One region of the Sporomusa sp. 246TCP1 genome, then DNA from elsewhere that is predicted to be linked to it. Evidence: riboswitches for the same ligand, from Rfam matches in the RefSeq annotation. Region 1 holds a riboswitch; each other region holds the start of a gene.

Region 1 (3,282 bases):
TGGAATTTAAAATTGGCCTTGATCTTGGCAGCACCGCCATAAAAACTGTAATTGTTAAAGATAGAGAACTACTGTGGAAAAAAGTAGTACCAACAGCGCCGGGACAGGAAGCATTGGCCCTCAAATTAATTGACGATGGCCTGACTGATCTGGCGATAAAGAAAAAGGATATTGAAGGTATGTCTGTCACCGGGTATGGCAAGAATCTGATAACGCAGGCACATACCGTCATTGATGAAGTCTCCGCCAATGCTTGGGGAGTATACTTATTAAGCGGTAAAAAAGCGCGTACAGTGATTAATATTGGTGGACAGGATATAAAGATTATCCGAATTTCTGAAGATGGAAAACTTAGTGATTTTAAAATGAACGATAAATGTGCGGCTGGAACCGGGAGGTTTTTTGAAATGGCTGGGCGTATTTTGGACACCCCCATCTATGATTTTGCGGCATTAGCTGACAATGCTGATGCTTCTGTCAACCTCAACAGTACGTGTGCGGTTTTCGCAGAAAGCGAGATCGTATCTCTTTTAGCCAAAGGGACAAAAAAGGAGAACATCATTAGGGGATTGCATGAATCGATTGCCAGACGCATAGCTGGTATGCTGGGAAATCAAGAAATTGAGGACGATTTGTATCTTGATGGCGGTTCGGCAAATAATGGCGGACTTGCATCCGCCATTGAAGATGAAATTTTTAGAGATGTTAATGTTCTATCCTATCCCCAATTCACAGTTGCCTATGGCGCGGCATGTTCTTTGATGTAATGTTCACTCTGCTTGTTACTAATTGTTATTGACAATACCTGCCAAGAGGGTATAGTATTAATGATAATATGACGAATAACAACTAAATATTGCCGAGCCAGGTGCCCTACGGGGCTTAATAGGGAAGACCGGTGAAATACCGGCGCGGTCCCGCCACTGTAATGGGGAGTTAACCCAAGGTATGCCACTGAGACTACTGTGTCTTGGGAAGGGTTGGGTAAACTATGAGCCAGAGCCAGGAGAACTGCCTGTCTGTCAATCACCGTTATTTACTCACGAGCGATGAGGAGGGGATTATGGAGAGAGCTTTTTGGAACCGCTGTAGCAAGGCAGGGATAACCATAGAAAACGAACTCTATTAAAAATAAACCCCCTTTCTGAATTTCAGAGAGGGGTTTATTTAGTTACTATTACAAGAAATGAGGAGATAATGTATGACGCAAGAACAAGCTGCGAAAAAAAAAGCTATCATTGTTGTTAGTTTTGGCACTTCTTATCCAGAGTCCTTGAAGCTAAATATCGAGAGCGTGGAAAACCGCATTCGTGCCGCTTTTCCTGAATATGAGGTGCGGCAGGCTTTTACTTCGCGAACTGTTATCAGGATTTTGGCCGAACGTGACGGGATTCAGATTGCTAATGAGACACAAGCCTTAGAGCGGCTTCAGGCTGAAGGGGTTCAGGAAGTATATATTCAGCCGCTGCATATTGTGCCAGGGGCTGAATATGAAAAGATTCGAAGAATTGTTAGTCATTATACCCATGAGAAGGTTTTTGAAAAAATCCGGTTAGGCCGTCCGCTGCTCTACGCCATGGGGCAGGACAACCATCCTGATGATTACGAAATTGCCATAAAAGCGCTGGCAGCTCAATTGTCGGCAGCGGATTCGGCACATGCTGTTGTACTTATGGGACATGGCGGGATGCATCCGGCCAATGCCGCCTATGGTGTGCTTCAATTAAAGCTTGAAGATGCCGGATTTACAAATACGTATATTTATACGGTGGAAGGATATCCGTCACTAGCCAGAATTATCAGCAAGCTCAAACAGAAACAGGTAAAGAAGGTTACATTGATGCCATTTATGCTGGTAGCCGGTGACCATGCCACTAATGATATGGCTGGCGAGGAAGAGGATTCAGCTAAATCACAGCTAGTAGCGGCAGGCTTTGCGGTTGAGGTATATTTTAGTGGCTTAGGTGAAAATACAGCTATTCAAGATATCTATATAGCTCATCTCAAAGCCGCCATGGCTCATCCGCACCATGGACATGTTCATTGCTGCAGCAAGGGTCACTGCCACAGTCAGGGTCATGCGAGTCATTGTTGACCCGGGGCAGGAGAGCGGTCTGACTGACAATCATCGTTGATTTTGCAAGTAATCGTACGAGGGAGGAAAACAATGAAAAAGTGGTTACAAGGGCTGCTGGTGGTTATTATTTTGTGGAGTGGCGCTATTCCCTGTTTGGGTAGTGATCAAATACCTGTGTCTACCTTATCGACCGGGGATAAGGTATATCGGCAGGGTACCAGTCTGATCGTGGCTTTCCATGCTCCGCGGGATGTATTGAGCACTTCAGTGATCAACGGTGGCATCCGGCATGATCTTAAGGCAGTGTTTAATCATGATATGAAAGGCGCCATTGGTGTAACCGGTGCAAACTACCCTCAATATATGCAGCAAGTGGCCGGACAGCTGGGCTTGAATCCCGGCAAAGTGACCAGTATGGGTACAGCTGCATCGATGGAGAATGCTGTGATACAGTCTGAAAGCTATCAGTCGCTTACCGTAACTGCCATCGCTACCGGCGGTGTGGAAGGCAACGGCGGGCGGGTCGGCGATCCGGCATCGTATTTTACTCCTGGCAAAAAGCCGGCATCGTATAAAGCCGGGACTATTAATATTATGTTAGTTATTGATGCCGATCTTCCCGCTGGCACTATGGCCAGAGCGCTTGTGACTTGCACTGAGGCCAAAACAGCAGCCTTGCAGGAACTGGTAGCCGGCAGCCGGTTTTCGACCGGATTGGCTACCGGCTCAGGAACAGATCAGACGATTGTGATCACTAACCCAGGATCACCTCTATATTTGGAGGATGCAGGCAAACATGCCAAACTGGGAGAACTGATTGGTCGCACCGTCAAACAAGCCGTCAAGGATGCTTTGCTGCGTCAGAGCGGTTTATCCCCGCAAAAACAGCACAGTGTGCTGCGACGTATGAACCGCTTCGGCGTAACTGAGGACAGCCTTTATCAACAATATCAACAAGAATACGGAACAGTTGACAAACAACATTTTTTAGCATCGCTGCGCCAAGTGGACAAAGAGCCGGCTCTGGTAACAAGTACGTCACTGTATGTTCACTTATTGGATCAAAATCAGTGGCAATTGCTAAATACAGATGAACTGGCTAAGGCTGGCAATGATCTGCTCTTACTCACTGCGGGAAAGTATCAGGTATTGTCTCCGGCGGTAGCTACCGGCGAACTGGCGGCTGATGTCCGGGCTTGGTCGGC
Region 2 (3,282 bases), 1.9 Mb from region 1:
GTAAAAGAGACCGGAATTGCAGAACTTATCGCAGCTCAGAAAAACTAATATTGCTTACTTATCGCCCATCCCGAAGACGAGGGATGGGCACAGTTATTTTTTGTCTGGCTGGAAAGTGCTGGAGTTGTAATGAGATAAAACATCAGCGATATAGCACGTTGAGAAGACGAATGATAATATTGTATTTATATAGTAGACAAACAGTGAAGAAATTCAAGATAATTAGTGATAGCTATCACTAATTATCTTGAAAAAGCTCGGCGGATGTAATATAATGTAGAACTATAGTAAACAAGGTTAAAAAAATACTATAAAAGTATTTAGACAGGATACTTTTTATAGTATTTGGAAGGCCAACATTTCCTGAGCCTGAAACCATTCGTTGGAGAGTGCCGTTATCAGGCTCACTTTATGCGGGGATTGGAGATGCAAGGCAAGGTATTGTGGCCAAAAAAGAGGGGAGAAATTTACAAAATGAGTAGGTCAAGTGTAAAAATGGTAGCTGTGCTAACAGCAGTACTGCTAATTACCGGTGTTTTAGCCGGCTGTGGCGGTACATCATCTAATGAAATCAAAATTGGTGTATTAAATGAAATGACTGGTGGTAATGCCACCATGGGTACCTCGTCAGCCAATGGTGCCAAAATGGCGATTAAAGAAGCCAATGCCAAAGGTGGTGTACTTGGCAAACAGATTAAAGCGATTGTTGCTGATAACAAAAGTGAGCCCTCAGAGGCTGCCAATGCGATGACTAAACTGGCAACCCAAGATAAAGTTGTTGCTATTACCGGGATGTTTGCCAGCTCAAATGCCATTGCTGCTTCCAGTGTAGCTGAAGCAACCAAAATTCCTTTTCTGGCAGTAGGTGCCACCAACCCCAAGGTAACTGTTGATGAAAAAACCAATAAAGTAAAAGACTATACCTTCCGGGTATGTTTCATTGATCCCTTCCAGGGTACTGTTGGTGCTAACTTTGTACTTAATACCTTACAACTCAAAAAAGCTGTAATCTTAGTTGATAACAGCAGTGATTATAGCAAAGGCTTAGCTGCTTTCTTCAAGGATGCCTTTACAAAAGGCGGCGGTACAGTACTTGCCGAAGAAGCCTATCTGCAAAAAGACCAGGACTTCAAAACCATTTTGACCAAGGTCAAAGCACTCAATGCTGACATTCTGTATGTACCGGGATATTATGAAGAAGTAGGTAAAATTGTTAAACAAGCCCGTGAAATGGGGATTACTGTTCCTATGGTTGGCGGCGACGGCTGGGATTCACCGAAATTAGTAGAAATCGGTACTCCGGCGGCCTTAGATAATACCTATTTCACTAATCATTACTCTGTGGATGACACCAGCGCCGAATCCAAAGCCTTTGTTGAGGCCTACAAAAAAGAGTATGGCCAGGCACCTGACGCCTTGGCAGTACTTGGTTATGATGCTGCTAATGTGTTAATTGATGCCATTAAACGTGCCAACAGCACTGAGCCGGCTAAAATTCGCGAAGCATTAGCTGCGACTAAGGATTTTATGACCGTAACTGGCTCGACCACCTTAAATGCCACCCATGATGCTGTAAAAAATGCCGTCATCATTGAGATGAAAGATGGCAAGCAAATGTTTAAAGCCACTGTAAAACCGTAAACGGTTAATCACATAATAAGCAGTCACTTAGTTAAGTGGCTGCTTATTTTTTATAAGTTTATTGACGGTAGTAAGGCCGTCTGTTATAATGACCATAAAAATACACATATTTTTCGGCTAAGGTGCCCCTTAAGGGGAGAATAGGGAAGTCTGAGTATGGGAAGACTATACATAGGCGCGGGCCCACCACTGTACCAGGGAGATCTTACACGGCCACTCGTCAAGGGGAAGGCGTAAGAGTTAATGAACTGGGAGCCAGGAGACCTGCCTTATACCGCAACCATCCTTCATGGACAAGAAGGCTTTTTTGGGCTTAACCAAAAAAGCCTTTTGTTTTTGAATCAGAGAAATAATGGAGGTTATTATGAGTTTACTGCAAGCAACAGTAGCGAAAATTATGAGGCCGGATACAGTAATTAAAGATCAGGTAAAGACTAGACTGGCAGGTGTGTTACAGTCAGCAGGCAGCCTGGGACGATTGGAAGATATGGTTGAGCAGTATGCGGGGATAACAGGCGAGCTGAATCCGGCACTGCCTAAGCCTTGTATGGTGGTAGCTTCAGCTGACCATGGGGTAGCCAGACGAGTGGTGAGTGCCTATCCGATAGAAACAACAATTCATATGACAGCCAATTATCTTATCTCCCAAGGTGCAAGTGCCAATGCCTTTGCGAACTTCTGCGGTGCTGATATGGTTGTGGTTGATATGGGCGTTGCTGGCGATCTGTCATATGTTCCGGGACTGTGGCATCGCAAGATTGCCTATGGCACACAGGATTTTACCGCAGGCCCGGCGATGACGCGTGAGCAGGCCATCCAAGCAGTGGAAACAGGCATTGATATTGTTAATGACCGGGTGAAACATGGCTATAGTTGTTTTTGCCTGGGGGAAATGGGCATTGGTAATACCACGTCCAGCGCTACCATTGTTGGAGCATTCACCGGTCTCGCTCCGGAGAAAGTTACCGGGCGGGGCACCGGGATATCAGACAGCCGCCTTAAAACCAAGATGGACATTGTCGGTCAGGCTTTAGCTGTGAATAAACCGAATCCTCAGGATGGATTAGATGTTCTAGCCAAAGTGGGTGGATTTGAACTAGGTGCATTAGCCGGCGTAATTCTTGGCTCAGCCGCCAACCGCTGCGCTGTCGTCATTGACGGGCTCAACACGACGGCGGCGGCTTTAATCGCCAATGCCATTCATCCTCTGAGCAAAGAGTATATGTTTGCGTCGCACCTGTCCGGTGAACCGGCTCATATTATTGCGTTGCGTCAGCTTCAGTTAGAAGCTTGCCTGGAGCTGGGAGTCCGGCTAGGGGAGGGTATTGGGGCTTCAATGGTTGTCGATATGCTCTATGTGGCCATTAAGCTGCTAAATAATAGGGGAGGCAAAGCCAATGCTTGAAGAACTAATTGCAGCCATAAAACCACTTGATAGTATAGCGATGGAACGGTGTCAGCGGCGGGTCGATAATCTGACCAAGCCGTTAAATAGTCTGCATTCCTTTGAACACATTGCCTGTAAGCTGGCAGGAATTAGCGGCAATCCACGGCCACGGGCGCTGGAAAAAAGCATCATTATTATGGCCGCTGATAATGGCATAGCAATTGCAACTGACCAACAGCAACTGACAACAGCAG
Region 3 (3,282 bases), 210 kb from region 1:
TTTTGAACATTGCGCTTTTTTGCGCGGGTCATTTTTGACCCTTTCTTTTTACAATTCTGCTATGATATAAATAAACCAATACGCAAGAGGTAAGTCTACTTATTATTTCAATATGGAGGTGAATTGAGTTCTCTGTAAATTTCCACTAAATATTTGTACTAAATAAGGAGTGAAGAATTTTGAAAAAAACCATTTGGATTATGATGACCTTATTTTTGATGACAGTATGTTTTGGGGTCCTTATTATTGGACAAAAAACCTATGCTGCCGAAGCAACAGCAGGGAAAAAAGCAATTTTAGTTGTAAGCTTTGGCACTACTTTTGCAGATACGCGTAAAATTACAACAGAAGCGGTTGAAGACAAAATTAAAGCTGCATTCCCTGATTATGAAGTTCGCCATGCATTTACCTCTCGTATTATTATTAAACGATTAGCTGATCGTGACGGATTGCACTTTGATACAGAAAAACAGGCACTTGATAAATTGAAAGCCGATGGTTATAAAGAAATTATTATTCAACCGCTGCATATGGAAGCTGGTGATGAATATGCAAAACTTATGCATGTAGTTGATAATTATAAGAAATCCTTTGAAAAAATTTCCGTTGGTCGCCCGGTCCTGTACTACACCGGACAAGAGGGTGAAAAACCGGATGATTATTTGATTGCCATTAAAGCAATGCAAACTCAATTCCCTAAATTAGGAAAAGGTGAAGCAATTGCCCTAATGGGTCATGGCGGCGTAAATCCTTCTAATACAGCCTATGCAGCCCTTCAAATGAAAATTCAGGATGCGGGTTTAAAAAATGTTTTTGTATTCACAGTAGAGGGTTATCCTACCATTGAAAATGTGATTAAGGAATTAAAAGACAATAAAATTAAAAAAGTTACTTTAATGCCAATTATGTTGGTTGCCGGCGATCATGCAAATAACGATATGGCTGGTGACGATAAGGAATCCTTTAAATCACAGTTGATCGCCGCTGGATTCAAAGTAGAAACCTATATTCATGGACTCGGTGAAAATGTTGGCATTCAAGATATCTATGTACAACATGTAAAAGATGCTATTACCGGAGCTTATACCGAAAGAAGCAAAGATCGTCCGGCCATTCCGGTTATTAATTAGACACAAATTTTTTTATGGAAAATTAAATATATCCGAGATAGGTGCCTTAAAGGCTTAATAGGGAAGTCCGTTTAAATGACGGCGCGGTCCCGCCACTGTAACGGGGAGCAAGCTTAAGATATACCACTGGGATGATCGTCCTGGGAAGGTTTAAGCAAGCATTGATCCGAAGTCAGGAGAACTGCCTATCTGACAATCACCGTGTTACCCACGAGGTATGGGGAGGGGATTTAGTAGGCACTTTCAAAGTGTACCTAGCTTAATTCGTTTACTGGTTATTACTCCTGACCTTCCACGGCCAGGAGTTTTAATATTTTAGTCCATTTTCTTTACGCTCCTTAAGAACTTTGCGCCGTTGGCGCGGGTCAATATTGACCCTTTCTTTTTTCAATTCTGCTATGACATAAATAATAGAATTTATGCAAGGAGGCTGCTTATACGACGATAAAAGAAAAAATGCATCCCTTAAAAAATACAGGGGCTGCATTTTTTTATCGCTAAAAAAGGGGGAAAGCATTTGCCCATCAAAAAAGCACTGACCGGTTTAGTAACAGTGCTGTTTGTATTGCTGACAATTACTGGTCAGGCCCAGCATGGCCTGTCTTTTTCCTGTCAATTTCCCTATTATCTCGGGAAAGTCAGGGATTCTGTGACTCCTGGTACGCAAGCAGCAGCGCTTTTTAGTATTGAAAACCGCGATTCAGCCGATAAAGCGATAGTCATAACTATCAGCCTGCCGCCGGGTTTTAAGCCTGCTGGTTCTCAGGAAAATTGGGAGATAAACCAACAAGCAGACCATTATGTTTTAACAAGGCAAGAACTGCTGGCAGGCGGTTACAGCCAGTGGTATGACTTACTGTCCTTTCAAGTGGCATCAGAGCTGCCGCCTGGTAAGTATACAGCTGCTGTTACAGCCGGAGAAATTACGCAGCAGGTGCCGATTAATGTAGAGGTAGGTACCGGTAAAGCTGCCGCTCCTGTAACCATGGCAGGTATTGTTTTACCTTTGGATAAAGACGGCAAAACAGATGACCGTATGGGTCGCAACGTCTTAGTATTACGAGACCGGCAATGGGACTATTACAAAAATCTAGTCGTCGGCAAAGGCGCCTCTAATCAGGAGATTGAAGCCATTCACCCGGTAACGCATTTGGGAGTGGATATTGTAAATCCGTCCGGGGTGCAGAAGCTGGCTGTTGTTACTGTCCGGCTGTTGGATGCAGCCAGTCATCAGCCGGTGAACGGCTTGTTTACTCCTGGCTCAACCAATGAAGATGTAAATGGCGGAGCACTGGACCGGCAAAAAAATTTTTTAGAAGCTTTTACAGCCTTAAATGGTGACTCCTGGCAACGTCTGCAGATACCGGTATATGCAGATGAACGTGATTTGACTGGTGGTACTTATATTCTTCAAGCAGAACTACAAGACGGAATAAAGCCGCCGCTGGTGTGTGAAGTGCCGCTTATTATTGTAAAAAAAGACAACAAGGCGCTGGTAGTGGTCAGTATGGCAACACTAATGGTACTGGCAGGTCTGTTTGTGGCACTTAGACGTTTGCGACAAGTGCTGACGGTGTTAAAAACACGCTGGCTGGTAACCATCGCTTTATTTGGCGCGGCTGCGTTTGCGGTAGTTAATGTTCCGTCAACCTTGCTAAATGATTTTTTTCATATTCTACTGGGGCCGTTCGGTTTTTTGATTACCGGCCTATTTAATGGTGTATTTCTCTATATGATGGTGGTGGCACTGGTTATCTTAATTCCCCGCCCGGGTGTAGTGGCACTTATGACCCTTGTCCGCATGCTCTTAGGTATGCTGGCTTTTGGACAAATTTCACCCATTATTTTGTTGAACTATGGTATGCAGGCGCTCTTGCTGGAGCTTTTGATTTATGGCAGCGGGATGTATGGCTGGCTGCAAAAACGGGAAGATGAAAGCATACCCTGGGGCAAAATCGTGCTTTTGGCTATTAGCTGTGGCGTGGCTGATACTATTTCAACATATGTAGGATTGCAGGCTATGGCATTTTTGTATCGCATGTATTATGCTGCCTGGTATATTGCTTTGGTTTTGAGCATTAACGGATTTATCTATACAGTAGTCGGCGCTGCCTGTGGCACAGCCTTAGGTAAACGATTAGCCAGAGTAGGG

What was found. Region 1 has a riboswitch for cobalamin ahead of AC1ECB_RS10015 (sirohydrochlorin cobaltochelatase). Riboswitches for the same ligand answer to the same signal wherever they lie in the genome.
Region 2: it holds a riboswitch for cobalamin, as region 1 does, so the genes downstream of both, cobT (nicotinate-nucleotide--dimethylbenzimidazole phosphoribosyltransferase) here and AC1ECB_RS10015 (sirohydrochlorin cobaltochelatase) in region 1, are expected to answer to the same signal.
Region 3: it holds a riboswitch for cobalamin, as region 1 does, so the genes downstream of both, AC1ECB_RS10790 (hypothetical protein) here and AC1ECB_RS10015 (sirohydrochlorin cobaltochelatase) in region 1, are expected to answer to the same signal.

What each region holds. Positions count from the first base shown of each region.
Region 1 is NZ_CM170492.1:2,029,125-2,032,406, reverse strand. Features, by position in the region: gene AC1ECB_RS10020 (acyl-CoA dehydratase activase) at 1-767, shown strand, start outside; cobalamin riboswitch at 850-1,033, shown strand; gene AC1ECB_RS10015 (sirohydrochlorin cobaltochelatase) at 1,202-2,095, shown strand; gene AC1ECB_RS10010 (adenosylcobinamide amidohydrolase) at 2,168-3,282, shown strand, end outside.
Region 2 is NZ_CM170492.1:3,893,178-3,896,459, reverse strand. Features, by position in the region: gene AC1ECB_RS18395 (Bug family tripartite tricarboxylate transporter substrate binding protein) at 1-48, shown strand, start outside; gene AC1ECB_RS18390 (ABC transporter substrate-binding protein) at 475-1,641, shown strand; cobalamin riboswitch at 1,745-1,927, shown strand; gene cobT (nicotinate-nucleotide--dimethylbenzimidazole phosphoribosyltransferase) at 2,006-3,046, shown strand; gene AC1ECB_RS18380 (nicotinate-nucleotide--dimethylbenzimidazole phosphoribosyltransferase) at 3,039-3,282, shown strand, end outside.
Region 3 is NZ_CM170492.1:2,238,489-2,241,770, reverse strand. Features, by position in the region: gene AC1ECB_RS10795 (sirohydrochlorin cobaltochelatase) at 180-1,130, shown strand; cobalamin riboswitch at 1,153-1,333, shown strand; gene AC1ECB_RS10790 (hypothetical protein) at 1,648-3,282, shown strand, end outside.